4 regions of the Pseudomonas multiresinivorans genome follow, and region 1 is predicted to be linked to each of the others. Evidence: predicted binding sites of a transcription regulator. Region 1 holds the regulator's gene; each other region holds the start of a gene.
The links. Region 1 encodes sigma-54, which starts transcription at its own class of promoters, with help from an activator protein. Its sites were predicted from a motif close to ANTGGCATNNANNTTGCTNT; they were not measured.
Positions count from the first base shown of each region.

Region 2: the regulator sigma-54 is predicted to act here: its motif matches at 2,742-2,761, upstream of flgB (flagellar basal body rod protein FlgB).
Region 3: the regulator sigma-54 is predicted to act here: its motif matches at 2,502-2,521, upstream of G4G71_RS22825 (circularly permuted type 2 ATP-grasp protein).
Region 4: the regulator sigma-54 is predicted to act here: its motif matches at 4,474-4,493, upstream of G4G71_RS22545 (CmpA/NrtA family ABC transporter substrate-binding protein).

Region 1 is NZ_CP048833.1:5,936,549-5,943,994, reverse strand. Features, by position in the region: gene ptsN (PTS IIA-like nitrogen regulatory protein PtsN) at 1-125, opposite strand, end outside; gene hpf (ribosome hibernation-promoting factor, HPF/YfiA family) at 135-443, opposite strand; gene G4G71_RS27140 (RNA polymerase factor sigma-54) at 522-2,024, opposite strand; gene lptB (LPS export ABC transporter ATP-binding protein) at 2,279-3,004, opposite strand; gene lptA (lipopolysaccharide transport periplasmic protein LptA) at 3,004-3,540, opposite strand; gene lptC (LPS export ABC transporter periplasmic protein LptC) at 3,527-4,099, opposite strand; gene G4G71_RS27120 (KdsC family phosphatase) at 4,108-4,632, opposite strand; gene G4G71_RS27115 (KpsF/GutQ family sugar-phosphate isomerase) at 4,633-5,607, opposite strand; gene G4G71_RS27110 (ATP-binding cassette domain-containing protein) at 5,846-6,655, shown strand; gene mlaE (lipid asymmetry maintenance ABC transporter permease subunit MlaE) at 6,655-7,446, shown strand, end outside.
Region 2 is NZ_CP048833.1:4,716,629-4,724,074, reverse strand. Features, by position in the region: gene nfrB (cyclic di-3',5'-guanylate-activated glycosyltransferase NfrB) at 1-323, opposite strand, end outside; gene wecB (non-hydrolyzing UDP-N-acetylglucosamine 2-epimerase) at 320-1,474, opposite strand; gene G4G71_RS21470 (LysR family transcriptional regulator) at 1,729-2,580, shown strand; gene flgB (flagellar basal body rod protein FlgB) at 2,801-3,208, shown strand; gene flgC (flagellar basal body rod protein FlgC) at 3,211-3,657, shown strand; gene flgD (flagellar hook assembly protein FlgD) at 3,674-4,372, shown strand; gene flgE (flagellar hook protein FlgE) at 4,400-5,707, shown strand; gene flgF (flagellar basal-body rod protein FlgF) at 5,929-6,672, shown strand; gene flgG (flagellar basal-body rod protein FlgG) at 6,729-7,446, shown strand, end outside.
Region 3 is NZ_CP048833.1:4,982,857-4,990,302, reverse strand. Features, by position in the region: gene G4G71_RS22835 (ABC transporter ATP-binding protein) at 1-757, opposite strand, end outside; gene ydcS (putative ABC transporter substrate-binding protein YdcS) at 1,039-2,211, opposite strand; gene G4G71_RS22825 (circularly permuted type 2 ATP-grasp protein) at 2,563-3,975, shown strand; gene G4G71_RS22820 (alpha-E domain-containing protein) at 3,980-4,930, shown strand; gene G4G71_RS22815 (transglutaminase family protein) at 4,927-5,736, shown strand; gene G4G71_RS22810 (proteasome-type protease) at 5,815-6,549, shown strand; gene G4G71_RS22805 (cytochrome c) at 6,798-7,446, opposite strand, start outside.
Region 4 is NZ_CP048833.1:4,918,466-4,925,911, forward strand. Features, by position in the region: gene G4G71_RS22530 (universal stress protein) at 1-601, shown strand, start outside; gene G4G71_RS22535 (DUF1289 domain-containing protein) at 748-1,224, opposite strand; gene acnB (bifunctional aconitate hydratase 2/2-methylisocitrate dehydratase) at 1,607-4,216, shown strand; gene G4G71_RS22545 (CmpA/NrtA family ABC transporter substrate-binding protein) at 4,623-5,825, shown strand; gene G4G71_RS22550 (ANTAR domain-containing response regulator) at 5,828-6,406, shown strand; gene G4G71_RS22555 (polysaccharide lyase family 7 protein) at 6,645-7,337, shown strand; gene G4G71_RS22560 (thioesterase family protein) at 7,436-7,446, shown strand, end outside.

The DNA of each region.
Region 1 (7,446 bases):
GAATCGAAACCCGGCAGCTCGCGAGCCACCAGGTTGGCGATTTGTTCGAGGACACGTTTCTTGCTGCCGCCCGGCACGTTCACGAGGGAACGGCCGGGGGTCAGGATTTGCTCAAGTCGGATCATAGGGAGGGGTTAACGGACGCCAACACCTTGCTGGCGTTCGAGGTATTTTTCCTTGTGCTTGATCAGTTGGCGGTCGAGCTTGTCGGTGAGCAGGTCGATGGCCGCGTACATGTCTTCATGTTCCGCACAGGCCACCACTTCGCCCCCGGCGATGTGGAGGGTGGCTTCAATTTTCTGCTTCAGCTTCTCGACCTCCATGATGACCTGAACATTGGTGATCTTGTCGAAGTGGCGCTCCAGTCGGCCAAGTTTCTCGCCGACATAGTCGCGCAGGGCGTCGGTCACATCCAGTTGATGTCCACTGATGTTGACTTGCATACCGCTTTCTCCTTGTTGCCCGTGTGTAAGTGGCAGGTTATGGGGCCTGCCGCCGGAACACCTTGGCGTGGATCAACGTCACACCAGCCGCTTGCGCTCGCTCGAGGGAGAGATTCCTAGGGACTCCCGGTACTTGGCGACGGTACGACGTGCCACTTGAATGCCCTGTGCTTCCAGTAAACCAGCGATCTTGCTGTCACTCAATGGCTTTTTCGGACTTTCCGCCGCGACCAGTTTCTTGATGATCGCGCGGATCGCGGTGGACGAGCACTCGCCGCCCTCGGAGGTGCTGACGTGGCTGGAGAAGAAATACTTCAGCTCGAAGATGCCACGCGGCGTGTGCATGAACTTCTGCGTGGTGACGCGTGAGATGGTCGATTCGTGCATGCCCACCGCTTCGGCGATGTCATGCAGGACCAGCGGTTTCATCGCCTCTTCGCCGTACTCGAGGAAGCCGCGCTGGTGCTCGACAATCTGGGTCGCCACCTTCATCAGGGTCTCGTTGCGGCTCTGCAGGCTCTTGATGAACCAGCGTGCTTCCTGCAACTGGTTGCGCATGAAGGTGTTGTCGGCGCTGGAGTCGGCGCGGCGCACCAGGCCCGCATACTGCGAGTTCACGCGCAGGCGCGGTACCGCTTCCTGGTTCAGCTCCACCAGCCAGCGCTCGTTGTGCTTGCGCACGATGACATCCGGAACCACGTATTCGGCTTCGCCGGATTCGATCTGCGAACCGGGGCGCGGGTGCAGCGACTGGATCAGCTCGATGGTCTCGCGCAGCTCGTCTTCCTTGAGCTTCATGCGTCGCATCAGCTGGCTGTAGTCGCGGCTGCCGAGCAGGTCCAGGTGGTCGTTGACCAGGCGGATGGCCTCGGCCAGCAGGTAGGTCTTGGTGGGCAGCTGGCGCAATTGCAGGAGCAGGCACTCGCGCAGGTTGCGCGCGCCGACGCCGGCGGGTTCGAGCTGCTGCACACGGCGCAGGACGACTTCCACTTCGTCCATCTCCAGGCCCAGTTCAGGGTCGATGGAGGCGAGGATGTCCTCCAGGGATTCTTCGAGATAACCGTCGTCGTTGATGCCGTCGATGATGCTCAGGGCGACCAGGCGATCGGTGTCGGACATCGGCGCCAGGTTCAGTTGCCACAGCAGATGGCTCTGCAGGCTTTCGCCAGCGGAGGTGCGGGAAGTGAAGTCCCACTCGTCGTCATCGTTGCTGGGCAGGCTGCTGGCGCTGGTCTGGTAGATGTCTTCCCAGGCGGTGTCGACGGGCAACTCGTTGGGGATGCGCTCGGCCCACTGGTCCTCGTCGAGGCTGTCGGCGTTGGGCGTGGTGCTTTCCTGGAAGTTGTCCTGGGAGTTGTTGCTGGTGCCGTTGGCGCCCGATTCGGCGCCGTCGGCCATGGGATCGCTGTTGTCGTAGTCCTCGCCTTCTTCCTGGCGCTCCAGCATCGGGTTGGACTCCAGGGCTTCCTGGATTTCCTGTTGGAGGTCCAGCGTGGAGAGCTGGAGCAGTCGGATGGCCTGTTGCAGCTGCGGGGTCATCGTCAGCTGCTGGCCCATCTTGAGGACTAGCGATGGTTTCATGGCTGGAACTAGGCACCTTGTTCGCTGGCGCAAAGCGCGCCATATCCACGACTACGGACGCCGGGGCGCCGCGAGGAAGCAAATTATATGCCTGAGTTTGGACGCTTTGCCTAGGGGCTGTCGACCTTTCGTTACAACCCGGTTGCGCCGGGGTGGATGGGGCAGCCGAATACGTCGCGGAGCGGCCGACGAACCGGCCGCGCGAGGAGGGAGAGGCGGGGTGGCCGCGCCCAGGCAGGGCGCGGCGCAGGGCCTTAGAGGCGGAACTCGTGGCCCAGGTAGACTTCCTTCACCAGGTCGTTGGCGAGGATGCTCTCGGCGCTGCCTTCGGCGATCAACTGACCGTCGTTGACGATGTACGCCGTCTCGCAGATATCCAGGGTCTCGCGGACGTTGTGGTCGGTGATCAGCACACCGATGCCCTTGGCCTTGAGGTGATGGATGATCTGCTTGATGTCGCCCACGGAGATCGGGTCGACGCCGGCGAAGGGTTCATCCAGCAGGATGAACTTCGGCGAGCTGGCCAGGGCGCGGGCGATTTCCACGCGGCGACGCTCACCGCCGGAGAGGCTCATGCCGAGGTTGTCGCGGATGTGGTGGATGTGGAACTCCTCGAGCAGGCCCTCCAGGGCTTCCTGGCGGCCGGCACGATCGAGGTCGCTGCGGGTTTCGAGGATCGCACCGATGTTGTCCGCCACCGACAGCTTGCGGAAGATCGAGGCTTCCTGCGGCAGGTAGCCGATGCCGGCGCGCGCGCGGCCGTGCATGGGCAGGTGGGTGACGTCCTGCTCGTCGATGCGCACGACACCCTGATCGGCGCGAACCAGGCCGACGATCATGTAGAAGCAGGTGGTCTTGCCCGCTCCGTTGGGGCCGAGCAGGCCGACGATCTGCCCGCTCTCGATGCTCATGCTGACGTCGCGGACGACTTGCCGGCTCTTGTAGCTCTTGGCGAGGTGCTGGGCGGTTAGCGTAGCCATTACTGCGCTTGATCCTGCTTTTTCTTGGGCTGGATGACCATGTCGATACGCGGGCGCGGCGTGGTCACCTGGGAGCCGGTGGCGCGGCCTGCGTTGACGATCTGGCGCTGGGTGTCGTAGACGATCTTCTCGCCTTCGAAGGTGTTGCCTTCCTGGATCACCTTGGCCTGGTCGATCAGCACGACGCGGTTCTGGGTGACGAAGTACTGGATCGTCAGGCCGTAAGCCTGGGTGATCTGCTTGTCCGGCGCCGGCTTCTGTTCGAAGTAGGCGGGCTTGCCGACCGAGGTGACGACTTCGATGTCACCATTCTTGTTCTGCTTGAGCGTGACGGTGTTGCCAGTCAGCTTCATGCTGCCCTGGGTTACCACCACGTCGCCGCGATACACGGCTACGCCCTGCTTGTCATCCAGTTCGGCGCTGTCGGCCTGGACCCGGATCGGCTGTTCCCGGTCGGTGGGAAGAGCCCAGGCGGCAGTGCTGCCGATAGCGGCGGCGAGGCTGAAAAGAAGGGGGAGGGTGTTAACGAGCCTCATGCTGACCTCTTACGTTGGACAGCAGGAGCATCCGGCTGTCTTTCAGATACGCTTTCATGCCAACTGCCGTGGTGACACCGTTGGGTTCGGTGATCTTCACGGGCTGGTCAGTCTGCGCATAGTCCTTGTCTGGGAACACCGTCATGCGCGAGGTGTTGAGCAGGAGCGTGCGTTGCTGTGCGTCGGTGCGCGCAACACGCACGTCGTCGATCAGCTCGACCTGCTTGCCTTCGGGGGCCACTTCGGCGCGAACGCTCTGGACATGCCACGGCTGAGGTTCGTTCTCCCGGTGGAAGTAGAGGTCAGGCGTGGTGACCAGGGTCACGTCGGTTGCTTTCAGGTGTTCGAGTTTGTCGGCGGTCATCTCGTAGGCGAGGGAGCCGTCGATGCGGTACTGAACGCTCTTGGCGTTGACCACGTAGAAGTCGATGGCGTCGCTGGTCTGCGACTTGAGCTGCCGCTCGTTGAAGTCCAGGCGCACGTTCCAGTAATAGCCGAGGGCGATCAGCAGGATGGCGATCAGGGCGAACAACAGCTTCTGTTGGAATGTCTTGGGCATGTTCGGCTCTAGAGGTACGCGTTCTGGGCAGCTTCGAGGTTGCCCTGGGCGCGCAGGATCAGTTCGCAGAACTCGCGGGCGGCGCCTTCGCCGCCACGGGCCTGGGTTACGCCGTCGGCATGCTGGCGCACGAAGGCGTCGCCGCTGGCGACTGCCATGCCGAGGCCCGCGCGGCGGATGGCCGGCAGATCGGGCAGGTCGTCACCCAGGTACGCGACTTCTTCATAGCCTAGACCCAGTTCGGTGAGCAACTCGTCCAGGGCGACCAGCTTGTCCTCGCGGCCCTGGAACAGGTGGTTGATGCCCAGGTTCTTCGCCCGGCGCTCGACCACCGGGCTCGAACGGCCGGTGATGATCGCGGTGCGCACGCCGGAGTTCATCAGCATCTTGATGCCCTGACCGTCCAGGGTGTTGAAGGTCTTGAACTCGCCGCCGTCTGGCAGAAAGTAGAGCTTGCCGTCGGTGAGCACGCCGTCGACGTCGAACACCGCCAGGCGGACCGATTTCGCGCGTTGCAGCAGGTCGGCGGTCATTCAGATGACTCCCGCGCGGGTCAGGTCGTGGACGTGCAGTACGCCGACCGGGTGGTCCTTGTCGTCGACGACCACGAGCACGTTGATCTTGTGGTCGTCCATGATCTTCAGGGCCTCGGCGGCGAGCATGTCGGGGCGGGCGGTCTTGCCGTGCACGGTCATCACCTGGTCGATGGTCACCTGGCGCACGTCCAGGCCCTTGTCCAGGGTGCGACGCAGGTCGCCGTCGGTGAAGACCCCGGCGAGCTTGCCGTCTTCGCCAAGGATGACGGTCATGCCCAGGCCCTTGCGGGTCATTTCCAGCAATGCACCGCTCAGCGAAGTACCGGGGGAGACCTGCGGCAATGCTTCACCCATGTGCATGATGTTTTCCACTTTCAGCAACAATCGACGGCCCAGCGCACCGCCCGGATGCGAGAAGGCGAAGTCTTCGGCGGTGAAACCGCGTGCTTCGAGCAGGGCGATGGCGAGGGCATCGCCAATCACCAGGGAGACGGTGGTGGAAGAGGTCGGCGCCAGGTTCAGCGAGCAGGCTTCGTGCTCGACACTGGCATCCAGGTTGACCGCGGCGGCCTTGGCCAGCGGCGATTCGGCGTTGCCGGTCATGCTGATCAGGGTGATGCCCAGGCGCTTGATCAGCGGCAGCAGGGTGATGATTTCCGCGGTGGAGCCGGAGTTGGACAGGGCCAGGACAACGTCGTCCTTGGTGATCATGCCCATGTCGCCATGGCTGGCCTCGGCCGGGTGCACGAAGAACGACGGCGTGCCGGTGCTGGCGAGGGTGGCAGCGATCTTGCGTGCGATATGGCCGGACTTGCCCATGCCGACCACGACGACGCGGCCCTTGCAGCTCAGCAGTAGCTCGCAGGCCAGCGAAAAATCGGCGCCGATGCGCGGCAGCAGGGCGTCCACCGAGTCACGCTCGAGGCGGATAGTGCGTTGTGCCGACTGGATGAAATCGTGTTTCTGGCTCATGTTCGAAAGGCGCGGGGCAAAATGAAGTGCGAGATTATAACGGGAAAGCGACAAAGGCTTCATCACTGGCAACTCAATGTTGATCGCATTTTGCTGAACTGAGCCTTAACAGTGGCTTAGCAGCCCTTGGGGCGCGGCTTCACGGGGTGTTATAGTTCGCGGCCGTTCGGCCTGCCGCGCCGTGTTTCTGCCGTATGACAGACGGGGCAACGGACAGCGCCGTGATGAAAGGAGTTCTATGAGCACCAATGACCAATACGCGGTCGAGCTGAAGGGCCTGAGCTTCAAGCGTGGCACGCGTAAGATTTTCGATAACGTGGACATCCGCATTCCACGCGGCAAGGTCACCGGGATCATGGGGCCGTCGGGGTGTGGCAAGACCACCCTGTTGCGACTGATCGCCGCCCAGCTGCGTCCGGCGAGCGGCGAAGTGTGGGTCAACGGCCAGAACCTCCCCAAGCTGGGACGCAGCGACCTGTTCGACATGCGCAAGCAGTTCGGCGTGCTGTTCCAGAGCGGTGCGCTGTTCACCGACCTCGATGTCTTCGAGAACGTCGCCTTCCCGCTGCGCGTGCACACCGAGCTGCCCGAGGACATGATTCGTGACATTGTCCTGATGAAGCTCCAGGCCGTCGGCCTGCGCGGGGCGGTGGAACTGATGCCTGATGAGCTGTCGGGCGGCATGAAGCGCCGTGTGGCGCTGGCCCGCGCCATCGCGCTGGACCCGCAGATCCTGATGTACGACGAGCCCTTCGTGGGCCAGGACCCGATCGCCATGGGCGTGCTGGTGCGCCTGATCCGCCTGCTCAACGATGCGCTGGGCATCACCTCCATCGTGGTGTCCCACGATCTGGCGGAAACCGCGAGCATCGCCGACTACATCTATATCGTCGGTGACGGCCGCGTGCTCGGTCACGGAACGCCGGCCGACCTGCAGGGTCTCGATGATCCGCGGGTACGACAGTTCATGAAGGGCATCCCGGATGGTCCGGTGCCGTTCCACTATCCTGCTCGCGATTACCGCGCCGACCTGCTGGGAGAACGTTGATGCGCAAGACTTCATCGCTCGAGCGAGTTCGCCTGCTCGGGCGCGCGGGCCTCGATGTCCTCGAATCGCTGGGCCGTTCGGGCCTGTTTCTGGTCCACGCCATCTTCGGCCGCCGGGTGCACAGTGGCGCCTTCCAGTTGCTGGTCAAGCAGCTGTATTCGGTGGGTGTGCTGTCCCTCGCGATCATCGTCGTGTCCGGCCTGTTCATCGGCATGGTGCTGGCCCTGCAGGGCTACAACATCCTGGCGAGCTACGGTTCGGAACAGGCAGTCGGCCAGATGGTTGCGCTGACGCTGCTGCGTGAACTGGGGCCGGTTGTCACCGGCCTGCTGTTCGCCGGGCGTGCAGGCTCCGCGCTGACTGCCGAGATCGGCAACATGAAATCCACCGAGCAGCTGTCCAGCCTGGAGATGATCGGCGTCGACCCGCTCAAGTACATCATCGCTCCGCGCCTTTGGGCCGGCTTCATCTCGATGCCGCTGCTGGCAGCTATCTTCAGTGTGGTCGGCATCTGGGGCGGAGCCCTGGTCGCCGTGGACTGGCTGGGTGTGTATGACGGTTCGTACTGGTCGAACATGCAGAACAGCGTGCAGTTCACCAAGGACATTCTCAATGGCGTGATCAAGAGCGTGGTGTTCGCCTTCGTCGTAACCTGGATCGCCGTGTTCCAGGGTTATGACTGCGAACCCACCTCCGAAGGGATCAGCCGCGCCACCACCCGTACCGTTGTGTATGCCTCCCTGGCCGTGCTGGGGCTGGACTTCATCCTGACCGCCTTGATGTTTGGAGAC
Region 2 (7,446 bases), 1.2 Mb from region 1:
TAGGTGCCGACGAAGATCTGGTAGTTCTCGTAGTCCAGCGTCGAGGCCGCCAGGCGCGCCATTTCGCCGACCACGCCGACCTCGTTCCAGGCGGGCACCATGATCGCCAGGGGTTTCTCCGCGGCGGCGAAGAGGCGTTCCTCGTCGGCCCGGTCGAAGCGGTTGTAGATGCGGAAGCGCCGCACCAGCACACGGCCCCAGTACACCAGGTCGATGAACAGGTCATCCAGGCCGAGCAGGAACATCAGCGCGGCCAGGATGATCGCCAGGTACTTCAGGGCATACAGAACGTAGGTGAGGATATCGACCAGTTCGAGGCTCATTCGAACTCGCTTGGCGTGCGTGATTCACCGAACCAGGACAGCAGCCGGGCGACGATCTTCTCGCTGGCGTGGCCATCCCCATAGGGGCTGAAGACCCGGCTCATCTGTTCGTAGACTTCCTCGTCGCGCAGCAGGTGGCTGGCTTCGCTGACGATGCGGCCGGTGTTGGTACCCACCAGCACTACGGTGCCGCCTTCGAGTACGGCGGGGCGCTCGGTGACGCGGCGCAGCACCAGCAGCGGTTTGCCCAGCGCCGGGGCTTCTTCCTGGATGCCGCCCGAGTCGGTGAGGATGATGTAGGCGCGGTCCATCAGCCAGACGAAGTTCTGGTAGTCCTGCGGGGCGATCAGGTGGATGTTCGGCTTGTCCGAGAGCAGGCCGTAGACGGCGTTCTGCACCTGCGGGTTGAGGTGTACCGGGTAGACGAAGTCGACGTCGGGGAAGCGCTGGGCCAGCTCCGCCAGGGCCTGGCAGATGCGCTCGAAACCCTTGCCGAAGTTCTCCCGGCGGTGGCCGGTGATCAGCACCACGCGGCGGTCGCCGGTGAACCTGGCCAGCGGCGAGTCGGCGGCGGGTTTCCAGTCGGTCTCGTGCAGGTGTTCACGCATCCACAGCAGGGCGTCGATCACGGTGTTGCCGGTGACCTCGATCTGGTCGATGTTCACCCCTTCGCGCAGGAGGTTGTCGCGCGAGGCCTTGGTCGGCGGGAAGTGCAGGTCGGCGATCACCGCGGTGAGGCGGCGGTTGGCCTCTTCCGGCCACGGCTGGTGGATGTTGCCGGTGCGCAGGCCGGCCTCGACGTGGCCTACCGGAATCTGCCGGTTGAAGGCGGTGAGGGCGGCGATGAAGCTGGTGGTGGTATCGCCGTGCACCAGCACGATGTCCGGGCGGTGGCGGTCGTAGCTGTCATCCAGCTTGCCCATCATCTGCAGGGACAGGCTGTTCAGGGTCTGGCCCTGGGTCATGACGTCGAGGTCTTCGTCGACCTCCAGTTCGAAGGAGTTCAGCACTTGCTGTAGCATCTCGCGATGCTGGCCGGTGGAGCAGATGCGCAGTTCGATTTCCGGGGTACGGCGAAGGACGCGGGCGAGGGGGGCCATCTTGATGGCTTCCGGACGGGTGCCGAAAACCATGGTGACTTTGTACTTCATCAATTGCTCCTTGGGCGCACCCTTGTGAGGCCGCCTTCGGTTTCCAGGTGGGATTTTTCCAAGGGCAATGAAAGTCGCTCAACTCCGGGCTGTCCAGCGCCAACAGGTGTTGCCAGTGATACAGGTCAGGTACATTGACCTTTTTGGTTGTTTTGTCGCCTGGCTGCAGGCCGCGTCGTCACTGGGCTGGCGCCTATTTTCTGACAGCGTGCAGGAAAATTATTGGCAGATTTTTCGAGGAGCGGGTCACACCCATGCTCAGTGCAGAGCTAAAAGCGTTCTACCGGGTTGCCAGGCTGGGCAGCATCACCCAGGCGGCGAAGAAGCTCGGCCTCAGCCAGCCGACCGTGACCACCCAGATCCGCAACCTGGAAAGCCAGTACGCGGTGGAGCTGTTCTATCGCGGCGGCCGGCGCCTGACCCTGAGCGACGAGGGCGCGCGCCTGTTGCCGATGGTCGAGGCGCTGCTGCAGCAGGAAGCCGACATCGAGTTCTATCTGCGCAACTGCGGGCAGATGCAGGGCGCCCTGCGGATCGGCGCCACCTCTCCTTATTATGTGCTCGGGCTGATCAAGGACTTCCGCGAGCGCTTCCCGCAGATCGAGGTGTCGGTGGAGATCGGCAATTCCCAGCAGGTGCTCGAATCGCTCATCGAATGCCGGGTCGACCTGGCCGCCTCTTCGCAACAGGTGGATGACGCGCGCCTGACCCGCGTGGTGCTGGGCAGCGATCCGCTGGTGCTGGCAGTGCACCGCAGCCATCCGCTGGCGGCGATGCAGTCGGTGAACCTGGGGGACCTGCGCCAGCACTGCCTGCTGATGCGCGAGGCGGGTTCGACCACCCGCCAACTGACCGAGGCGATGTTGCAGCAGGCCGGAGTGGTACCCGCCTCGGTGCTGGAAATTGGCAGCCGTGAATCGATTCGCGAGGCGGTGATCCGCAACCTGGGCGTGAGCATCATCGCCCGCCAGGAAGTGCCGGATAACCCCCAGTTGTGCGTACTGGAGATCAAGGGCGCGAGCCTGATCGACGAGTACCTGTATTGCCTGAAGGATCGGCGGCAGGCGCGGTTGCCGAGTGCGTTCCTGGCGTTGGCGCAAGCGTAGGAACCTTTCGCTGGAGTGAGCCGGCTTGTTGCCGCGTGATGCGTCGAGCGGCAACGGCGGGAGGCGGGCGGCAAGGAAATCGGTTGCCGCTTTGCCGCCTTTTGCCGCTCCTTGCCGCCCTTGATGGCTGCTCAAGCCATTGAATATCAAGGAAATAGATGTTTGGCACGCACCTTGCTTAAGTGTTGGCAAGCCCACACCGGCAAACAGGTTCGCGACCATGAGCATCAGCTTCGACAAAGCCCTCGGCATCCACCAGCAAGCACTGAGCTTCCGCTCCCAGCGCGCTGAAGTGCTGGCCAACAACCTGGCTAACGCCGACACGCCCAACTACAAGGCGCGTGACCTGGACTTCGCCTCGGTGCTCGCGGCGCAGTCCGACAAGCTGAAGAACGGCACCTTCAGCACCGCCCTGACCAACGCTCGCCACATCGAGGCGGATGGCCTGGCCATGGGTGACGAATCGTTGAAGTACCGCATTCCGAACCAGCCCTCGATCGACCAGAACACCGTGGATGCGCAGATCGAGCAGGCCAACTATGCGGAGAACTCCGTGCAGTTCCAGGCCTCCTTCACCTTCCTCAACAGCAAGTTCAAAGGGCTGATGAACGCCCTGCGCGGAGAGTAATCATGTCCCTCGCCAGTGTCTTCAACATCGCCGGTACCGGCATGAGTGCCCAGACCACCCGCCTGAACACCACCGCTTCGAACCTTGCCAACGCCGAGAGCGTGTCCTCGAGCATCGACCAGACCTACCGTGCCCGCCATCCGGTGTTCTCGGCGATGCTCAACCAGGCGCAGGGCGGCAGCGACCAGGGTTCGCTGTTCGGCGAGACCGACCAGGCGGGCTCCGGCGTGCAGGTGCTGGGCGTAGTCGAGGACCAGAGCCCGCTGGTGCCGCGCTACGAGCCGAACCACCCGGCTGCCGACAAGGACGGCTACGTCTACTACCCGAACGTGAACGTGGTGCAGGAGATGGCCGACATGATCTCCGCCAGCCGTTCCTTCCAGAGCAACGCGGAAATGATGAACACCGCCAAGCAGATGATGCAGAAGGTCCTGACCCTGGGTCAGTAAGCGCAGAGGACGCCCCATGAGCATCAATACCGACAACAGCACGAGCTCGATCCTGTCTTCGCTGAACGCAGGGTCCAAGAACTCGTCGTCCACCACCGAGACCGGCACCAGTGCGCTGGGCAAGGATTCGTTCCTGCAACTGCTGGTCACCCAGCTGAACAACCAGAACCCGCTGGACCCGCAGGACAACACCGAGTTCGTCTCCCAGCTGGCGCAGTTCAGCAGCCTGGAGAGCATGCAGAACCTCGACACTACCCTGGGCACCTTCTACTCCTCGTTCCAGTCCTCGCAGGCCCTGCAGGCCTCGTCGCTGGTCGGCCGCTCGGTGATCGTCAACTCCAGCAAGGTGCAGGTCGACGACCCGTCCGCTGGCGTCAAGGGTTCGCTGGTGATGCCGTCCAAAGGCGATGGCGTGACGCTGAAGATCTACGACGACTCCGGCGACCTGGTGCGTACCGTCGACATGGGCAGCCAGAAGGCCGGCAACATCGACTTCACCTGGGATGGCAAGGACGACAGCGGCGAGCTGGTGGATGCCGGTTCCTACACCGTCAAGGCCACCGCGACCCTGGACGGCACCAGCACCGCCCTGACCACTTACCTGCCGGCCACGGTCAACAGCGTCACGCTGGGCCAGAACGGCGGGGAAATGACCCTGAACCTGGCGGGCATCGGCGCCGTTTCCGCCTCCAGCATTCAGACCATCGGAAAATAACGCCGCGTTTCGGCACAGGAGCAACACATGTCTTTCAACACCGCCCTGAGTGGACTCAACGCCGCGTCGATGGACCTGAACGTCACCGGCAACAACATCGCCAACGTCGGCACCACCGGCTTCAAGTCGTCGCGCACCGAGTTCGCCGACCTCTATGCCTCCTCGATGCTCGGCACCGGCCGCATCGCCGTGGGTAACGGCGTGGTCACCCAGTCCGTCTCGCAGCAGTTCACCCAGGGCAACCTGAGCACTACCGGGCGCAGCCTGGACCTGGCGGTGAGCGGCAACGGCTTCTTCATGACCAGCGACAACGGCAGCCGCGTCTATACCCGCAACGGCACCTTCAATACCGACGCCAGCGGTTACATCGTCGATGGCTCGGGCAACCGCCTGCAGGGTTATGGCGTCAACGGCAACGGCAGTATCGTCAATGGCGTGATCACCGACCTGAAGGTCGACACCGCCAACCAGCCGCCGAGCCCGACTTCGTCGATCACCTCGACCCTGAGCCTGAACTCCAACGCCACCACGCCCAAGACCACGCCGTTCGATGCCACCGACTCGGACAGCTACAACTGGTCGACCTCCGTGGACATCTACGACTCCCAGGGCAACTCGCACACCATGACGAACTACTTCGTCAAGGACGCCAGCAACAACTGGAGCATGTACACCCTGGTCGACGGCCGTAACCCGCAGACTCCGACCAGCACCACGCCGCTGAGCAGCGACCTGACCTTCAACAGTGCTGGTCAACTGACGGGCATCGCCTCCACCGGCATGACCGTCAACGCCGACAAGACCATGACCCTGACGGGCTGGAAGCCGGCGGCCATCACCGACTCCACCACTACCCCGGTGACCTGGGGAGACAACGGTGCGGCGGGTGCTACCGGCGGCATCAGTATCGACCTGACCAAGACCACCCAGACCAACGGCGCCTTCGCCGTGACCGCGGTGACCCAGGACGGCTACGCCACCGGGCAGATGTCCGGCCTGTCTTTCGCCCAGGACGGCCAGATGTACGCCACCTACACCAACGGCCAGTCCAAGGTGATCGGCCAGGTGGTCCTGGCCAACTTCGCCAACACCCAGGGCCTGACCCCGGTAGGCAACACCGGCTGGAAGCAGTCGCTGGCCTCGGGCGAGGCGGTGATCGGCACGCCGACCTCCGGCACCCTCGGCGCGGTGGGCTCGGGCACGCTGGAGGAATCCAACGTCGACCTCACGGCGCAGCTGGTGAACCTGATCGTCGCGCAGCGCAACTACCAGGCCAACGCCAAGACCGTACAGACCGAGAGCACCATCTCCGACACCATCATCAACCTGCGTTGATGAGGTCTGCCGGCAACGGTGCTCTCCGTCGGCAAATCGTCCTTTGCCGCAGGCGGCAGTCCTTCGCCGCCTGACGGCCATCGAGGCTCCTTCGGGAGCCTTTGTTTTTTGATAAGTCCTTCCCTATCAGCGTCTTGCGCTTATTTTCAGCGTTCTGGCACAACCCTTGCTGAAGTCCCTCCAGCACCGCCGGGAATCCGACCCGGCACTGGAGGAATGCCTTGGACAGAATGCTGTATGTCGCCATGAGCGGAGCGAGCCAGAACACCCTGGCCATGCAGGCTCACGCCAACAACCTGGCGAACATTTCCACGAGCGGTTTTCGTCGCGACTTCGAACAGGCGCGCGCGATGCCGGTCTTCGGTGACAGCTTTCCGGCGCGCGTCTACGCCATGAGCGAGCGCCCGGCCACCGACTTCACCGCCGGCGCCCTGCAGGAAACCGGCCGTGACCTCGATGTCGCCGCCAAGGGCGATGCCTGGATCGCCGTGCAGGCGCCCGACGGCGGCGAAGCCTACGTGCGCACCGGCAGCCTGGAAATCGACGCCCTCGGCCAGCTGCGCACCGGCAACGGCATGCCGGTGATCGGCAATGGCGGGCCGATTGCCGTGCCGCCGGAAGAGAAGATCGAGATCGGCGACGACGGCACCATCACCGTCCGGGGCCTGGGCAACCAGCCCAATGCGCTGGCCACCGTCGACCGTATCAAGCTGGTCACTCCCGATCCCAAGCAACTGGAGAAGGGCGCCGATGGCCTGATCCGCCTGAAGGCCGGGCAGCCCGCGCCGCAGGCCGATGCCAACGCCAGCCTGCAGTCCGGCGTGCTGGAAGCCAGCAACGTCAACGCCGTCGAAGAGATGACCTCGATCCTGGCGCTGTCCCGCCAGTTCGAACTGCACGTAAAGATGATGCGCACCGCCGAGGATAACTCCCAGGCCATGGCGCGTGTTTTGCAATTCAGCTGATAACACCTGATTACCCGTTCGAGGCGCCATGAATCCGGCGCCCGAGGAGAGAAAACATGCTTCCGGCACTTTGGGTCAGCAAGACCGGTCTGTCCGCCCAGGACATGAACCTGACGACCATCTCGAACAACCTGGCGAACGTGTCCACCACGGGCTTCAAGCGTGACCGCGCGGAGTTCCAGGACCTGCTCTACCAGATCAAGCGGCAGCCCGGCGCCAACACTACCCAGGACAACCAGCTGCCCTCGGGCCTGCAGCTGGGTACCGGTGTGCGCATCGTCGGCACCCAGAAGAACTTCACCGCCGGCAGCCTGCAGACCACCGACAACCCGCTGGACATGGCCATCAACGGCCGTGGCTTCCTGCAGGTGCTGACCCCGGACGGCACCGTCGCCTACACCCGTGACGGCAGCTTCCACCTGAACTCCGACGGCCAGATCGTCACCTCCAACGGCAACGCCCTGGAGCCGGCCATCGTCGTCCCGGCGGAAACCCAGACCTTCACCGTCGGCAACGACGGCACCGTCTCGGTCACTGTCGCCGGCAACGCCACGCCGCAGATCATCGGCAACATCCAGACCGCCGACTTCATCAACCCGGCGGGCCTGCAGGCCACCGGCAACAACCTGTTCCTGGAGACCGCCGCCAGCGGCGCGCCGCAGGTTGGCACCCCCGGCCTGAACGGCCTGGGCACCGTGCTGCAGAACACCCTGGAGAACTCCAACGTCAGCGTGGTGGAGGAGATGGTGAACATGATCACCACCCAGCGCGCCT
Region 3 (7,446 bases), 950 kb from region 1:
ACTCGCCGAGCAGGCGTTGGGCGAGGTCGCCGCGCAGCACGTTGGCGGTACCGACGAACTCGGCGACGAAGCGCGTGGCGGGGCGACGGTAGAGGTTGCCCGGAGTATCGACCTGCTCGATGCGGCCCTTGTTGAACACGGCCACTCGGTCGGACATGGACAGCGCTTCGCTCTGGTCGTGGGTGACGAAGATGAAGGTGATGCCCAGCTGGCGCTGCAGTTTCTTCAGTTCCACCTGCATCTGTTCGCGTAACTTCAGGTCCAGTGCGCCGAGGGGTTCGTCCAGAAGGAGAACACGCGGGCGATTCACCAGGGCGCGGGCGAGCGCCACGCGCTGGCGCTGGCCGCCGGACAGCTGCGCCGGCTTGCGCTTGCCGTAGCCGGCGAGGGCGACCATCCCCAGGGCTTCCTCGGCGCGGTGGTAGCGTTCGGCCTTCGCCACGCCCTTTACCTTCAGGCCGTAGGCGACGTTATCCAGCACGTTCATGTGCGGGAACAGTGCGTAGTCCTGGAACACCGTGTTCACGTCGCGCTCATAAGGCGGCAGACCCGCGGCTTCGTTGCCGTGGATGCGGATGGACCCGGAGGTGGGCTGCTCGAAGCCGGCGATCAGCCGCAGGCAGGTGGTCTTGCCCGAGCCGGACGGGCCGAGCATGGAGAAAAACTCGCCGTCGCGGATCTCGATGGACACGCGGTCGACGGCGCGCACCTCGCCATAGTGACGGCTCACGTCGGTGAACTGGACGGCTGTGGTCATGCTGCGGGCTACCTGCGTGGCGGGGGCTGCATCAGAAAAGGTAGCGCATGGGGGGAAGGGCGCTTGATCAGCCTGATGCGATGGCGTGGCTGACTCCTTGTTCCCTCTCCCTAACCCTCTCCCTGAAGGGAGAGGGGACTGTTCGGCGAGCGCGGCCAACTCATCGCTCACTGGGACACCGAAGTATCCGGCTGACTCTGTTTTCAGCTCCCGCTCGGATGGCTCCCTCTCCCTTCAGGGAGAGGGCTGGGGAGAGGGGCTTTCCGGCGCGGAGTACAGCATCACCTTCCCCCCATGATCGCAATGTAGTCCTGCGTCCAGCGGCTATACGGCACGCACTGCCCCTGGGCGCACTTGGCCTGCGGGGTTTTCCAGAAGGCGATGCGATCGAACTGGTCGTAGCCGTTGGTGGCGCAGCCCTGGGCGCCCAGCAACTGGCTGCCGGTGCAGCCGTCGGGCGAGGCGGGCACCGAGCCGAACCAGGCGGCGACGTCACCCTGCACCTTGGGTTCCAGCGACCAGTTCAGCCACTTGTAGGCGCACACCGGGTGCTTGGCGTCCACGTGCATCATGGTGGTGTCGGCCCAGCCGGTGACACCCTCGGTGGGAATGGTCGAGGAGATCGGCTGCTTCTCGCCCTGCAGCGCGTTCACCTGGTAGGGCCAGGATCCGGAAGCGGCCACGCCTTCGTTCTTGAAGTCGCTCATCTGCACTGTCGCGTCGTGCCAGTAGCGGTGGATCAGCTTCTGCTGTTCGCGCAGCAGCTTGAGGGCGGCGGCGTACTGTTCCTCGTTGAGTTCGTAGGGGTCCTGGATGCCCAGCGCGGGCTGGGTGGTCTTCAGGTAGAGCGCCGCATCGGCGATGTAGATCGGCCCGTCATAGGCCTGCACGCGACCCTTGTTGCTCTTGCCGTCGGGCAGCTTCTGCTCGGTGAACACCACGCTCCAGCTGTCGGGTGCCTTGGGGAAGACCTTGGTGTTGTACATCAGGACGTTCGGGCCCCACTGGTACGGCGTGCCGTAGTGCTTGCCATCCACCGTGTGCCAGGGCGCGTCCTGCAGGCGCTTGTCGACGTTCTTCCAGTTGGGCACCAGGGCGATGTTGATCGGCTGCACGCGCTTGCCGTAGACCAGCCGCAGCGAGGCATCGCCGGACGCGGTGACGAGGTCGTAGCCACCCTTGGCCATCAGGCTGACCATTTCGTCGGAAGTGGCGGCGGTCTTCACGTTGACCTTGCAGCCGCTGTCCTTCTCGAACTGGCTGACCCAGTCGTAGTTCTTGTCGCTCTCGCCACGCTCGATGTAGCCGGGCCAGGCAATGATATCCAGCGCCCCTTCGGGGTTGCCGAGCTGCTTGAGTGCTTCAGCCGCCTGCAACGAGGCGTTGGAAAGCAGGCTGACGCCGGCAAAGGCCAGTGCCGCGGCTTTCACTAAGGACAATTGCACGGATGACATGGACGGACTCCTGTTGTTCTTCGTTGTGGGAGCCACTGCGGAACCAGCGCGCAGAAAAATGGCACCTCCGTTGACCGCTGCATGTCCATAGCGAATGGGCACGCTCTTGCAGCGTAGTTCCGGCCCCAGAGGCTGACAAGAAAGCCTCCGGCACCCCGCAAAGGCCCGCCGCATGGCGCTTGCGGCTCCAAACGGGGCGGGCCGCGATGGCCAGCCGGGAAAAGCGCACCGTGCTGGTGCGTGGCGTCCGGGCAGCCTTTGCAAGTCATTGAACCAACAGGAAATCGACCTCTGGCACGGGCCTTGCGATGGCCTTCGTAGCCGAGGACGAGCGGCAACAAGGAGTAGAAGATGGCTCGGGTGTTCTATGACGAAATGCATGACGCCGCTGGCGCCTGCCGACCGCACTACACTGAGTTCGCCCGCTGGCTGGCGGACATGCCCGGCGAGCATCTGCAACAGCGCCGCCGCGAAGCCGACCTGCTGTTCTATCGCGCGGGCATCACCTTCACGCTCTATGGCGACGACCAGGGCACTGAGCGCCTGATCCCCTTCGACACCATCCCGCGGAGCATTCCCGCCAGCGAGTGGAAGATCATCGAGGCCGGCTGCATCCAGCGCGTGCAGGCGCTCAACCTGTTCCTCGCTGACCTCTACCACGACCAGCGAATCCTCAAGGAAGGCCTGATCCCGCCCGAACAGGTGCTGGCCAACGATCAGTACCAGCTGGCTATGCAGGGCCTGGACGTGCCCGGCAATGTCTATGCGCACATCGCCGGCATCGACTTGGTGCGCGACGGCAACGGCGCCTACTACGTGCTCGAGGACAACCTGCGCACTCCCAGCGGCGTCTCCTACATGCTGGAAAACCGCAAGATGATGATGCGGCTGTTCCCCGAGCTGTTCTCCGCCCAGCGCATCGCTCCCATCGACCACTACCCGAACCTGCTGCTGGACACCCTGCGCAACTCCAGCCCGCTGGATAACCCCAGCGTGGTGGTGCTGACGCCGGGACGCTTCAACAGCGCTTATTTCGAGCACGCCTTCCTTGCCCGCGAGATGGGTGTGGAGCTGGTGGAGGGCGCCGACCTGTTCGTCCGCGACGAGCGCGTCTATATGCGCACCACCGCCGGGCCACAGCAGGTAGACGTGATCTACCGGCGTATCGACGACGATTTCATCGACCCGCTGGCCTTCAATCCCGATTCCATGCTCGGCGTGCCCGGCCTGCTGGCCGCCTATCGCGCCGGCAACGTGGTCCTGGCCAACGCCATCGGCACCGGCGTGGCCGACGACAAGTCCGTCTACCCCTACGTGCCGGAGATGATCCGCTTCTACCTCGACCAGGAACCGATCCTGCACAACGTGCCGACCTGGCAGTGCCGCCGCCCGCAGGACTTGTCCCACGTGCTGGCGCACCTCCCCGAACTGGTGGTGAAGGAAGCCCAGGGCTCCGGCGGTTACGGCATGCTGGTCGGGCCGGCGGCTACCACGGCGGAAATCGAAGCCTTCCGCGCGCGGCTGATGGCGCGACCCGAGGCCTACATCGCGCAGCCGACGCTGAGCCTGTCGACCTGCCCGACCTTCGTCGAAAACGGCATCGCCCCGCGCCACATCGACCTGCGGCCCTTCGTTCTGTCGGCGCCGGACAACGTGCGCCTGGTGCCTGGCGGATTGACCCGCGTGGCGCTGCGCGAAGGCTCGCTGGTGGTGAATTCGTCACAAGGTGGCGGTACCAAGGACACCTGGGTGGTGGAGGACTGACACCATGCTCAGCAGAACCGCTTCCGATCTGTACTGGATGTCGCGCTACCTGGAGCGCGCCGAGAACCTCGCGCGCATGCTCGACGTGTCCTACTCGTTGTCGCTGATGCCCCAGGATGGTCGCGGCGATGGCCTGGAAGAACTGGCCATGCCGCTGCTGATCACCGGCAATCTCGACGCCTATCTCGCCCGCCATGGCGAACTGCACGCCGAGCGCCTGCTGAACTTCTTCGCCCTGGATGCCCAGAACCCCACCAGCATCTATTCCTGCTTCGGCGCCGCCCGTGCCGGAGCGCATGCGGTGCGCGGGCGTATCACCACCGACATGTGGGAAAACATCAACGCCACCTGGCTGGAGATGCGCGATATCGCCCACCAGGGCCTGCTGCGCTACGGCATCAGCCATTTCTGCGAATGGGTGAAGGACCGCTCGCACCTGTTCCGCGGCGCGACCTTCGGCACCAGCATGCGCAACGACGCCTTCCACTTCATCCGCCTGGGCACCTACATCGAACGCGCCGACAACACCTTGCGCCTGCTCGATGCGCGGCATCAGGTGCTGGGCGAACACAGCGCCGGGCCTGCCGAAGGTTCCGCCCGTGGTTACTACCAGTGGACGGCATTGCTACGCGCGCTCTCGGCCTTCGAGGGCTACACCGAGCTTTATCGCGATGCGCTGAACGCACGGAACATCGCCGAACTCCTGCTGCTGCGCGAGGACGTCCCGCGCTCGCTGCTGGCCTGTGCCGAGGAGCTGCGCCAGATCCTAGCCAGCCTGCCCGGCGCCAACGGCCGCCCGGCCCAGCGCATGGCCGCCGAACTGGAAGCGCGGGTGCGCTACACCGGCATCGACGAGGTGCTGGGCGCCGGCCTGCACACCTGGATCACCGACCACATCGGGCTGGTGCGCCAGCTCGCCATCGCCATTCACAGTTCGTACCTGGAGGCCGCATGAAACTCTCCATCCGCCACGACACCACCTACCGCTACGAAGACCAGGTGCGCGCGAGCATCCAGTACCTGCGCCTGACCCCGCAGGAGAGCGAACGCCAGCACGTCCTGGACTGGCAACTGCACCTGCCGCGCCCGGCGCACCCGCAGCGCGATGCCTACGGCAACATCCTCCATGTGCTGACCCTCGACGAGCCCCACGAGGCCATTGCCATCGCCGCCCACGGCAACGTCGAAATCGACGTGGAGAACGAGTGCGAGCACGATCACCTGTCGCCGCTGCCGTTTCTGCGCAGCACTCGCCTGACCCTGGCCGACGGTGCGCTGCAGGAGTTTGCCCGCGCCCAGTGCGCCGAGCGCCGCGACCGCAAGTCGATGATCCGCCTGATGCAGGCGCTGAACGAGCGCATCGCCTATGTGCCCGGCTCGACCCAGGTGGACAGCACCGCCGCCGAAGCCTTTGCGGCCGGGCAGGGCGTCTGCCAGGACCACGCCCACGCCTTTCTCGCCTGCCTGCGCTACCTGAGCGTGCCGGCGCGCTACGTTTCCGGCTACCTCTACACCGACAGCGAAGAGCACCTTGCCAGCCACGCCTGGGCCGAAGCCTGGCTGGACGACGCCTGGTACAGCTTCGACGTGACCAACGTGCTGGACCGCCCCGAACGCCACCTGAAACTGGCGGTGGGCCTGGACTACCTCGACGCCTGCCCGGTGCGCGGCATGCGCCGGGGCGGCGGCGGCGAGCAGATGCATGCCCGCGTCACGGTGGCGCCGGGGCACCTGCAGCAGGCCCAGCAGATGCAGCAATGAGCAGGCGTGGCTAAAGGCCGGGCACCGGCTTAAGATCGGTGCCAGCCTCCCGCTCCCTGAACCTGCCATGAGAACGTCATGACCTATTGCGTCGCCATGAACCTCGCCCAGGGCCTGGTCTTCGTTTCCGATTCGCGCACCAACGCCGGCGTCGACAACATCGCCGTGTTCCGCAAGCTGCACATCTTCGGCACGCCCGGCGAGCGCCTGATCGTGGTGCAGAGCGCTGGCAACCTGGCTACCTCGCAGTCGGTGATCAGCGTGCTGCGGCAGCGCATGGGCAGCGAAGAGCCGAACCTGGGGAACGTCGAGAACCTGTTCGAAGCAGCGCGGCTGGTGGGGTCGACGCTTCGCGAGGTGGTCGACCACGACGAGAACATCGGGCAGAACCAGGGCGTCGACCTGGGCAGTTCGTTTCTCGTTGGCGGGCAGATCGGCACCGAGGTGCCGCGCCTGTTCAATGTTTACCCGCAGGGCAACTTCATCGAGTCCTGCCGCGACACGCCTTACTTCCAGATCGGCGAAAGCAAGTACGGCAAGCCAATCATCGACCGCGCCATGAGCTACGCGACGCCGCTGGAGCAGGCGCTGCGCTGCGCGCTGATCAGCTTCGACTCGACCATCCGCAGCAACCTGTCAGTGGGCATGCCGCTGGACCTGCTGGTGTATCGCGAGGGCAGCCTGGAGGTCCCGGCGGGATACCGCATCCAGGAAGGCGATGCGTATTTCGAGGGGATTCGCGGGCAGTGGGGCGCGGGGTTGCGCCAGTTGCTCGGCGAGCTGCCGGCGCCGCCGGGGGATTACTGGCACTGACGTTTCGCTGACGGGCGGGTTCGCGAGCAAGCTCGCTCCTACAGGGATGCATCGGTGCAGGGGTGTAGGAGCGAGCTTGCTCGCGAACAGCCGCTACGCAGGCCTTGCCGATCAGCCCCAGGCGTTAACGTTCCGTCCCGCCAGACGATTCAGTACGGTAGGGCGCATAACCTGGAACAGGTTATGCGCCGATATCGATAAGGCGGATAACGCTGGCGCGTTATGCGCCCTACAAAGAGCCCCGGCTTCTAGCCGCCAACCTTCACCTTCCGCCCCGCCATGTGCTTCAGGTAGGCAACGATCTCATCCAGCTCCTTGTCGCTGATCACCTCCGCCGCAAACCCTTTCATCCGTGCCTCCGGCCAGTGCCGCAGGCTCTGCGGGTCGCGGATGTACTGCTTGAGATAGCCCGCGGCGAAGTATTCGGTAGGGTTGTGCGGGAGGTTCAGGTCCGGACCGAACTGCGAATCCCCGGCGCCATTGAGGCGATGGCAGGCCAGGCAGTTCTTCTGAAACTGGGCAAAGCCGTCCTGCACGCTCTTCGGTGCGTTCCTGGCTGGCACAAATGCCGGAAAACGCTCCGCCAGGGGCTTCAAGAGGCGGAAGCTGGCAACCTGGAACGGCCACTGCTCCGGGCCGATGCCGGCGGCCTTGGGGTCGCTCCACACCAGGTAGAACGGCCCGGCGGATGGCTTGCCGTCGCCCAGCCTCGGCCAGGGCTTATCGGCTTCCTCGATCGCCAGCCAGGCACGTGAGCCTTTGCTCTCCAGCAGCGGCGCGGCTGGCAGCTCGGCGGCGAATCCATCGAGCGCCACCGCCTGCAGGTGATCGCCGGGCTTCACGCCTTTGAGCAGCGCGGCCAGTGGCACCGCGCGGTAATGCATGGTGCGGTTGTAG
Region 4 (7,446 bases), 1.0 Mb from region 1:
GCTGGTGATCAAGCAGCACAGCCCGGACAACCCGCTGAAAAAAGCCCTGCTCACCCCGGACGACTGGAAGCTGCTGCGCTTCTGCCCCGCCCCCGTACTCCTGGTGAAGACCAGCCTGCCCTGGGCCGGCCGCAACATCCTCGCCGCAGTGGACGTAGGCAACAACGATATCGAGCACCGCACGCTGCATGCCGGGATCGTCAGCCACGCCTACGACATCGCCGGCCTCGCTCACGGGCAATTGCACGTGATCAGCGCACACCCTTCGCCGATGCTTTCGGCCGCTGACCCGACCTTCCAGCTCAGCGAGACCATCGAGGCCAAGTACCGTGAGGCGTGCAAGGCGTTCCAGGCTGAATACGGCGTCGACGACCAGCACCTGCACATCGAGGAGGGCCCGGCGGACGTACTGATTCCCCGCGCGTCCCACAACCTCGATGCGGCGGTGACGGTGATCGGCAGCGTGGCGCGCACCGGGCTGTCCGGCGCGCTGATCGGCAACACCGCCGAAGTGGTGCTCGATTCCCTGGAGAGCGACATCCTGGTGCTCAAGCCGGACGACATCATTGCGCATCTGGAAGAGGTCGCTGCCAAGCCCTGACGGTCACGTTGAAACCCAACCTGTAGGAGCGAGCTTGCTCGCGAACCGCCCAGCATCGCAGCAGGCGGGAAATGGTTCGCGAGCAAGCTCGCTCCTACAGAAAGCAAAAGCGCCCATCCGGGCGCTTTTTGATTAGCAGGCGACGATCAGACCCGCGGCTCCAGCCCCTCGGCCAGGAAGCTCGGCGCGATATAGCGCTCGTAATGCGCCTCGGAAAGGATGAAGAACTCCTTGTCGATGGCGTCGCGCAGGTCCGGCAGTGTCCAGCCGCGGAATTCCGGCAGCAGTGCCAGGCCATAGGCTTCCACCTGGTTGATCATCCGCGAGCCGCGGGCGATCAGCTGGTAAGCCCAGCAATAGGGCGACTGCTCGGGCACGAAGCGTATCTGCCGCTGCTCCAGCTGGCTGCGCAGCAGCGGCGCATCGAAGACTTCCAGCTTGGCCATCATCACCTGCGCCAGCAGGACTTCCAGACGGCTCAGGACCGCCCGCTTCTCCTCGTCGCCGTAGCGGTTCCAGTTCACCACTTCGTGGTGGAAACGCTTGCAGCCACGGCAGACCAGGTCGCCATAGACCGTCGAGCAGAGCCCGACACAGGGGGTTTTGATGCGTTGCGAAGACATGGTTGAACAGGTTGCCGGCAAAGCAGGCATGTTAGCCCTTTGTCTAGGCAAGATCACCCTCGGGCGCCACGCAAATCGGCTTACCAAGGCCCATTAATTCCATTAGAATGGCTGCGCCTTTTTGGCGTCATTGTCCGAAAGAAGCTGTTTTCAAAGCGTCACGAAGCACAGATTCCGGCAGCCGCGCGGTCTGGGCGCCTCCCTCAAGCGCCCAGTCCCTCACGTCCCAGGCCCCACCGGCGTAAAACTTTGAAAACAGCTTCTGCCCGGAGATCGCCGGTGCCGTCGTAGGTCAGTGGATTACCGTCCACCATGCCTGACGAATGGATCGGAGGGGTCTCCTGGATACGCGTCCTCCGGGACCACTGATGAGGGAAATACTGTGCTTGAAGCCTATCGCAAACACGTAGAAGAGCGTGCCGCCCAGGGCGTCGTGCCCCAGCCGCTGAACGCCGAACAGACCGCAGGTCTGGTCGAACTCCTGAAGAACCCGCCGGCCGGCGAAGAAGAATTTCTCCTCGACCTGATCACCAACCGCGTACCGCCGGGCGTGGACGAAGCCGCCTACGTCAAGGCCGGTTTCCTGTCCGCCGTCGCCAAGGGTGAAGCCACTTCCCCGCTGCTGGACAAAGCCCGCGCCCTCGAGCTGCTGGGCACCATGCAGGGCGGCTACAACATCGCCACCATGGTCGAGCTGCTGGACAACGCCGAGCTGGCCGAAGTCGCCGCCGCGCAACTGAAGCACACCCTGCTGATGTTCGACGCCTTCCACGACGTCGCCGAGCGCGCCAAGAAAGGCAACGCTGCCGCCAAGGCCGTGCTGCAGTCCTGGGCTGATGGCGAGTGGTTCAAGGCCCGTCCGGCTGTCGCCGAGAAGCTGACCCTGACCGTGTTCAAGGTCCCCGGCGAAACCAACACCGACGACCTGTCCCCCGCTCCGGACGCCTGGTCGCGCCCCGACATCCCGCTGCACGCCCTGGCCATGCTGAAAATGGCCCGCGACGGCATCGAGCCGGTCCAGCCGGGCTCCGTCGGTCCGCTGAAGCAAATCGAAGCCGTGAAGGCCAAGGGCTTCCCGGTTGCCTACGTCGGTGACGTGGTCGGCACCGGTTCGTCCCGCAAGTCCGCCACCAACTCGGTGCTGTGGTTCTTCGGCGACGACATCCCCTACGTTCCGAACAAGCGCGCTGGCGGCTTCTGCTTCGGCACCAAGATCGCCCCGATCTTCTACAACACCATGGAAGACGCCGGCGCCCTGCCGATCGAGTTCGACTGCACCAACCTGGCCATGGGCGACGTCATCGACGTATACCCTTACGAAGGCAAGGTCGTGCGTCATGACAGCGGCGAAGTGGTCACCACCTTCGAGCTGAAGACCCCGGTTCTGCTGGACGAAGTCCGCGCCGGCGGCCGTATCCCGCTGATCGTTGGCCGTGGCCTGACCGAGAAGGCCCGTGCCGAGCTGGGCCTGGCCCCGTCCGACCTGTTCAAGAAGCCGGAAGCGCCGGCCGACAGCGGCAAGGGCTTCACCCTCGCCCAGAAGATGGTTGGCCGCGCCTGCGGTCTGGCCGAAGGCCAGGGCGTACGTCCGGGCACCTACTGCGAACCGAAGATGACCACCGTCGGTTCCCAGGACACCACCGGCCCGATGACCCGCGACGAGCTGAAAGACCTGGCTTGCCTGGGCTTCTCCGCCGACCTGGTGATGCAGTCCTTCTGCCACACCGCTGCCTATCCGAAGCCGATCGACGTCAAGACCCACCACACCCTGCCGGACTTCATCATGACCCGCGGCGGTGTCTCCCTGCGTCCGGGCGACGGCATCATCCACAGCTGGCTGAACCGCATGCTGCTGCCTGACACCGTCGGCACCGGCGGCGACTCGCACACCCGCTTCCCGATCGGCATCAGCTTCCCGGCCGGTTCCGGCCTGGTGGCCTTCGCCGCTGCCACCGGCGTCATGCCGCTGGACATGCCGGAATCGGTTCTGGTGCGTTTCAAGGGCCAGCTGCAACCGGGCATCACCCTGCGTGACCTGGTCCATGCGATCCCCTACTACGCGATCCAGGCCGGCCTGCTGACCGTCGAGAAGAAGGGCAAGAAGAACATCTTCTCCGGCCGCATCCTCGAGATCGAAGGTCTGAACGACCTGACCGTCGAGCAAGCCTTCGAGCTGTCCGACGCCTCCGCCGAGCGTTCGGCTGCCGGTTGCACCATCAAGCTGCCGGAAGAGGCCATCGCCGAGTACCTGAAGTCCAACATCACCCTGCTGCGCTGGATGATCGGCGAAGGCTACGGCGACGCCCGCACCCTGGAGCGCCGCGCGCAAGCGATGGAAGCCTGGCTGGCCAACCCGCAACTGCTGGAAGCCGACAAGGACGCCGAGTACGCCGCGGTCATCGAGATCGACCTGGCCGACGTCAAGGAGCCGGTACTCTGCGCTCCGAACGACCCGGACGACGCTCGCCTGCTGTCCAGCGTCGAAGGCCGCAAGATCGATGAAGTCTTCATCGGTTCCTGCATGACCAACATCGGTCACTTCCGCGCTGCCGGCAAACTGCTGGACAAGGTCAAGGGTGGCATTCCGACCCGTCTGTGGCTGGCTCCGCCGACCAAGATGGACGCCCACCAGCTGACCGAGGAAGGCTACTACGGCATCTACGGCAAGGCTGGCGCGCGCATGGAAATGCCGGGCTGCTCGCTGTGCATGGGTAACCAGGCTCGCGTACAGACCGGTTCGACCGTGGTCTCCACTTCGACCCGTAACTTCCCGAACCGTCTGGGCGATGCCACCGACGTGTTCCTGGCATCCGCCGAGCTGGCCGCTGTCGCTTCGATCATCGGCAAGCTGCCGACCGTCGAGGAGTACATGGCCTACGCGAAGGACATCGACAGCATGTCTGCCGATATCTACCGCTACCTGAGCTTCGACCAGATCGCCGAGTTCCGCGAAGCTGCAGCCAACGCGAAGATCCCGGCCGTTCAGGTCTGAGTGATCCCAGCGTGACGAAAAGCCCCGCCTAGTGCGGGGCTTTTCTTTTGCAGGACGCGAAATAGACGCCTGCAGCCCTACCCTAACGATGGGCCTAATACTTATTGACCGGTTGCGCCCCGGGCCTCGAGGTCTAAGGTGGACAACAGGCTCCTGCCGATTTCCGTGCCCAGGTGCCCTTGTGGAACCCTCCAGAGGTGCGCTCCCTTCCTCTGCGCCCCGCTCTCCATGGCGGGGCTTCTTTTTTCTGCCAATCCCCTGGCACAGCCCTTGCTCCGCTTTCGCAAACGGTGATCCAACGGCGGGTCGCCCTCCGACAATGGCGTCGCTGCCACCGCCCCTCGAAGGCCGGTGGAGCGGCGCCTTTTCGTATTAAGAGTGCATGAGCGCGCGTTCAGAGGTGGAGATGATCGACAGTACCAGCGCACTGCCGGGCAACCTGGCCTGGGTGGCCGGCTCCGATGCCCCGGAGAAGGCCGCGCTCAACCTGGGCTTCATGGCCCTCACCGATTCCGCCTCCCTGGTGGTGGCCGCGACCCAGGGCTTCGGCCAGCCCTACGGCCTGACCTTGAACCTGCAACGCCAAAGCTCCTGGGCCGGCCTGCGCGACCGCCTGCTGAGCGGCGCGCTCGATGCGGCGCAAAGCCTCTACGGCCTGATCTACGACCTGCAACTGGGCCTGGGCGGCGCCCCGGCCACGGACATGGCCGTGCTCATGGGCCTGTGCCAGAACGGCCAGTCGATCAACCTTTCCGCCCCCTTGATGCGCGACGGCGTGACCTCTGCTGAAGCACTGCAAAGCCATGTGCGCCAGAACGGTGCGCAACTCACCCTCGCCCACACCTTCCCCACGGGCACGCACGCGATGTGGCTCTACTACTGGCTGGCCGCCCACGGCATTCATCCGCTGCAGGACGTGCGCAGCCTGGTGGTGCCGCCAGCGCAGATGGTCGAGCACCTCAGGGCCGGGCGCATCGACGGCTTCTGCGCCGGCGGCCCCTGGGGCGCACTGGCGGTGGACGAAGGCATGGGTTTCACCCTCGCCACCAGCCAACAGATCTGGCCCGACCACCCGGAAAAAGTCCTGGGCACCACCCGCGCCTTCGTCGAGCAATACCCCAACACGGTCCGCGCCCTGGTGATGAGCCTTCTTGATGCCAGCCGCTTCATCGAAGCCAGCCAGGACAACCTGCGCAGCGCCGCCCGGCTGATCAGCAGCGAGGACTATGTCGACGCCCCGCTCGCCAGCATCGAACCGCGCCTGCTCGGCCGCTACCAGGACGGCCTCGGCCACGCCTGGCAGGACGCGCACCCGCTGCGCTTCTTCAACGACGGGCAGGCGAACGTCCCCTGGCTCTCCGACGGATTGTGGTTCATGACCCAGTTCCGCCGCTGGGGCCTGTTGCGCGAGGACGTCGACTACCTCGGCATCGCTCGTCAGGTCCAACAGTTCGCGCTGTACCGCGAAGCCGCCAGCGCCTTGGGCGTCAGCGTGCCGGACGGCGAAATGCGCACCTCTACGCTGATCGACGGTCGCCTCTGGGATGGCAGCGATCCGGCCGGCTATGCCCGCAGCTTCGAGCTGAATGCCCTGGCGGAACGAGGTTGAGCATGCTGCGCGTCCTGCTGATCAACGACACCCCGAAGAAGGTCGGGCGCCTCAAGGCTGCGCTGGTGGAGTGCGGCTTCGAGGTGATCGACGAATCCGGCCTCACCGTCGACCTCGCGCAGCGAGTGGAAGCCCTGCGCCCCGATGTGATCCTCATCGACACCGAATCCCCCGGTCGCGACGTGATGGAGCAGGTGGTGCTGGTCAGCCGCGACCAGCCACGCCCCATCGTCATGTTCACCGACGAGCACGACCCGCAGGTGATGCGCCAGGCCATTCGCTCCGGGGTCAGCGCCTACATAGTCGAGGGCATCCAGGCCCAGCGCCTGCAACCGATCCTCGATGTCGCCATGGCCCGCTTCGAGAGCGACCAGGCCCTGCGCGCCCAACTGCAGGCCCGCGAGCAGCAACTGGCGGAGCGAAAGCGCATCGAACTGGCCAAGGGCCTGCTGATGAAAATGAAAGGCTGCGCCGAGGAGGAGGCCTACACCCTGATGCGCCGCCAGGCCATGGGCCGCCAGCAGAAGCTTTCGCAGGTGGCGGAACAGATCATCGCGATGCACGAGATGCTCGGACACTGACATCAAAGAGATAGGACCGGCCAACTGCCAGCGGCGGCAAGGCGCGATCATTTCGCCAGCCGCCAAGCTGGCCCCTGCCCTCCCGGCAACGTCCTATGCTGCGCCCGCCCGGCGTCAAGGCCGGGCCCCCGGAGCGTCATCGGCAGGGTTCGATGACGCATCGCAGTGGCCGCCGCCGGCTAGGCACCTCGGCGCCCACCCGACCTCGCCGCAAGCGCGGCTCAGCAAGGGCAAGCCCATGATCGACCTCAGCACCTGGAACCTCAGCGTTCCCACCGACCCACGCCCCACCGAAGTCACCACCGAGCAGATCGCCAGAGGCTACCAGAGCCGCTATTTCAAGAGAGACGGCAGCCAGCTGGTGTTCTGGGTGCCCGTCACTGGCTCGCACACCTCCGACAGCGTCTATCCCCGCAGTGAACTGCGCGAGACAACCACCGCCGGCGAAGTCGCCAACTGGTTCTACAACCAGGGCGACAACGAGCTGCGCGTGACCATGAGCGTCCAGCAGGTACCATCGAAGAACAAGATCATCATCGGCCAGATCCACAGCCGTTCGCCCTATACCGGTGATGGCGAGCCACTGGTCAAGCTGCAGTATCACTATCTGCCAACCCTGGAGAGCGGGCGACTCGAAGCCCTGGTACGCAACCACCCCGACGACAAGGCCAGCATCAATGTCCCGCTGATCGACAACATCGCGCTGGATCAGACCTTCAACTACAGCCTGCGCGTCACCTCGGTGGGCAACCTGGCCATTCGCGTGGAAACCTCCGACGGCCGCGCCAACTACTACCGCAAGATCCTCAGCACCACCTGGTCCAAGCAGCTGCTCTACTTCAAGGCCGGCGCCTATATCAACGACAACTACGGCAACAGCAGCGAGGGTGCGCGGGTGACCGTCTTCCACCTGAACATGGCGCATCGCTGACCGGCCATTCAGTGGCCTGATGAGGCGCGGGAGCGGCGGACTGCGCGTAGAATGCGCGGCACATCCGCACTACCCGCCGCCTTGTCACCGAGATCGCCATGGCCCGCCT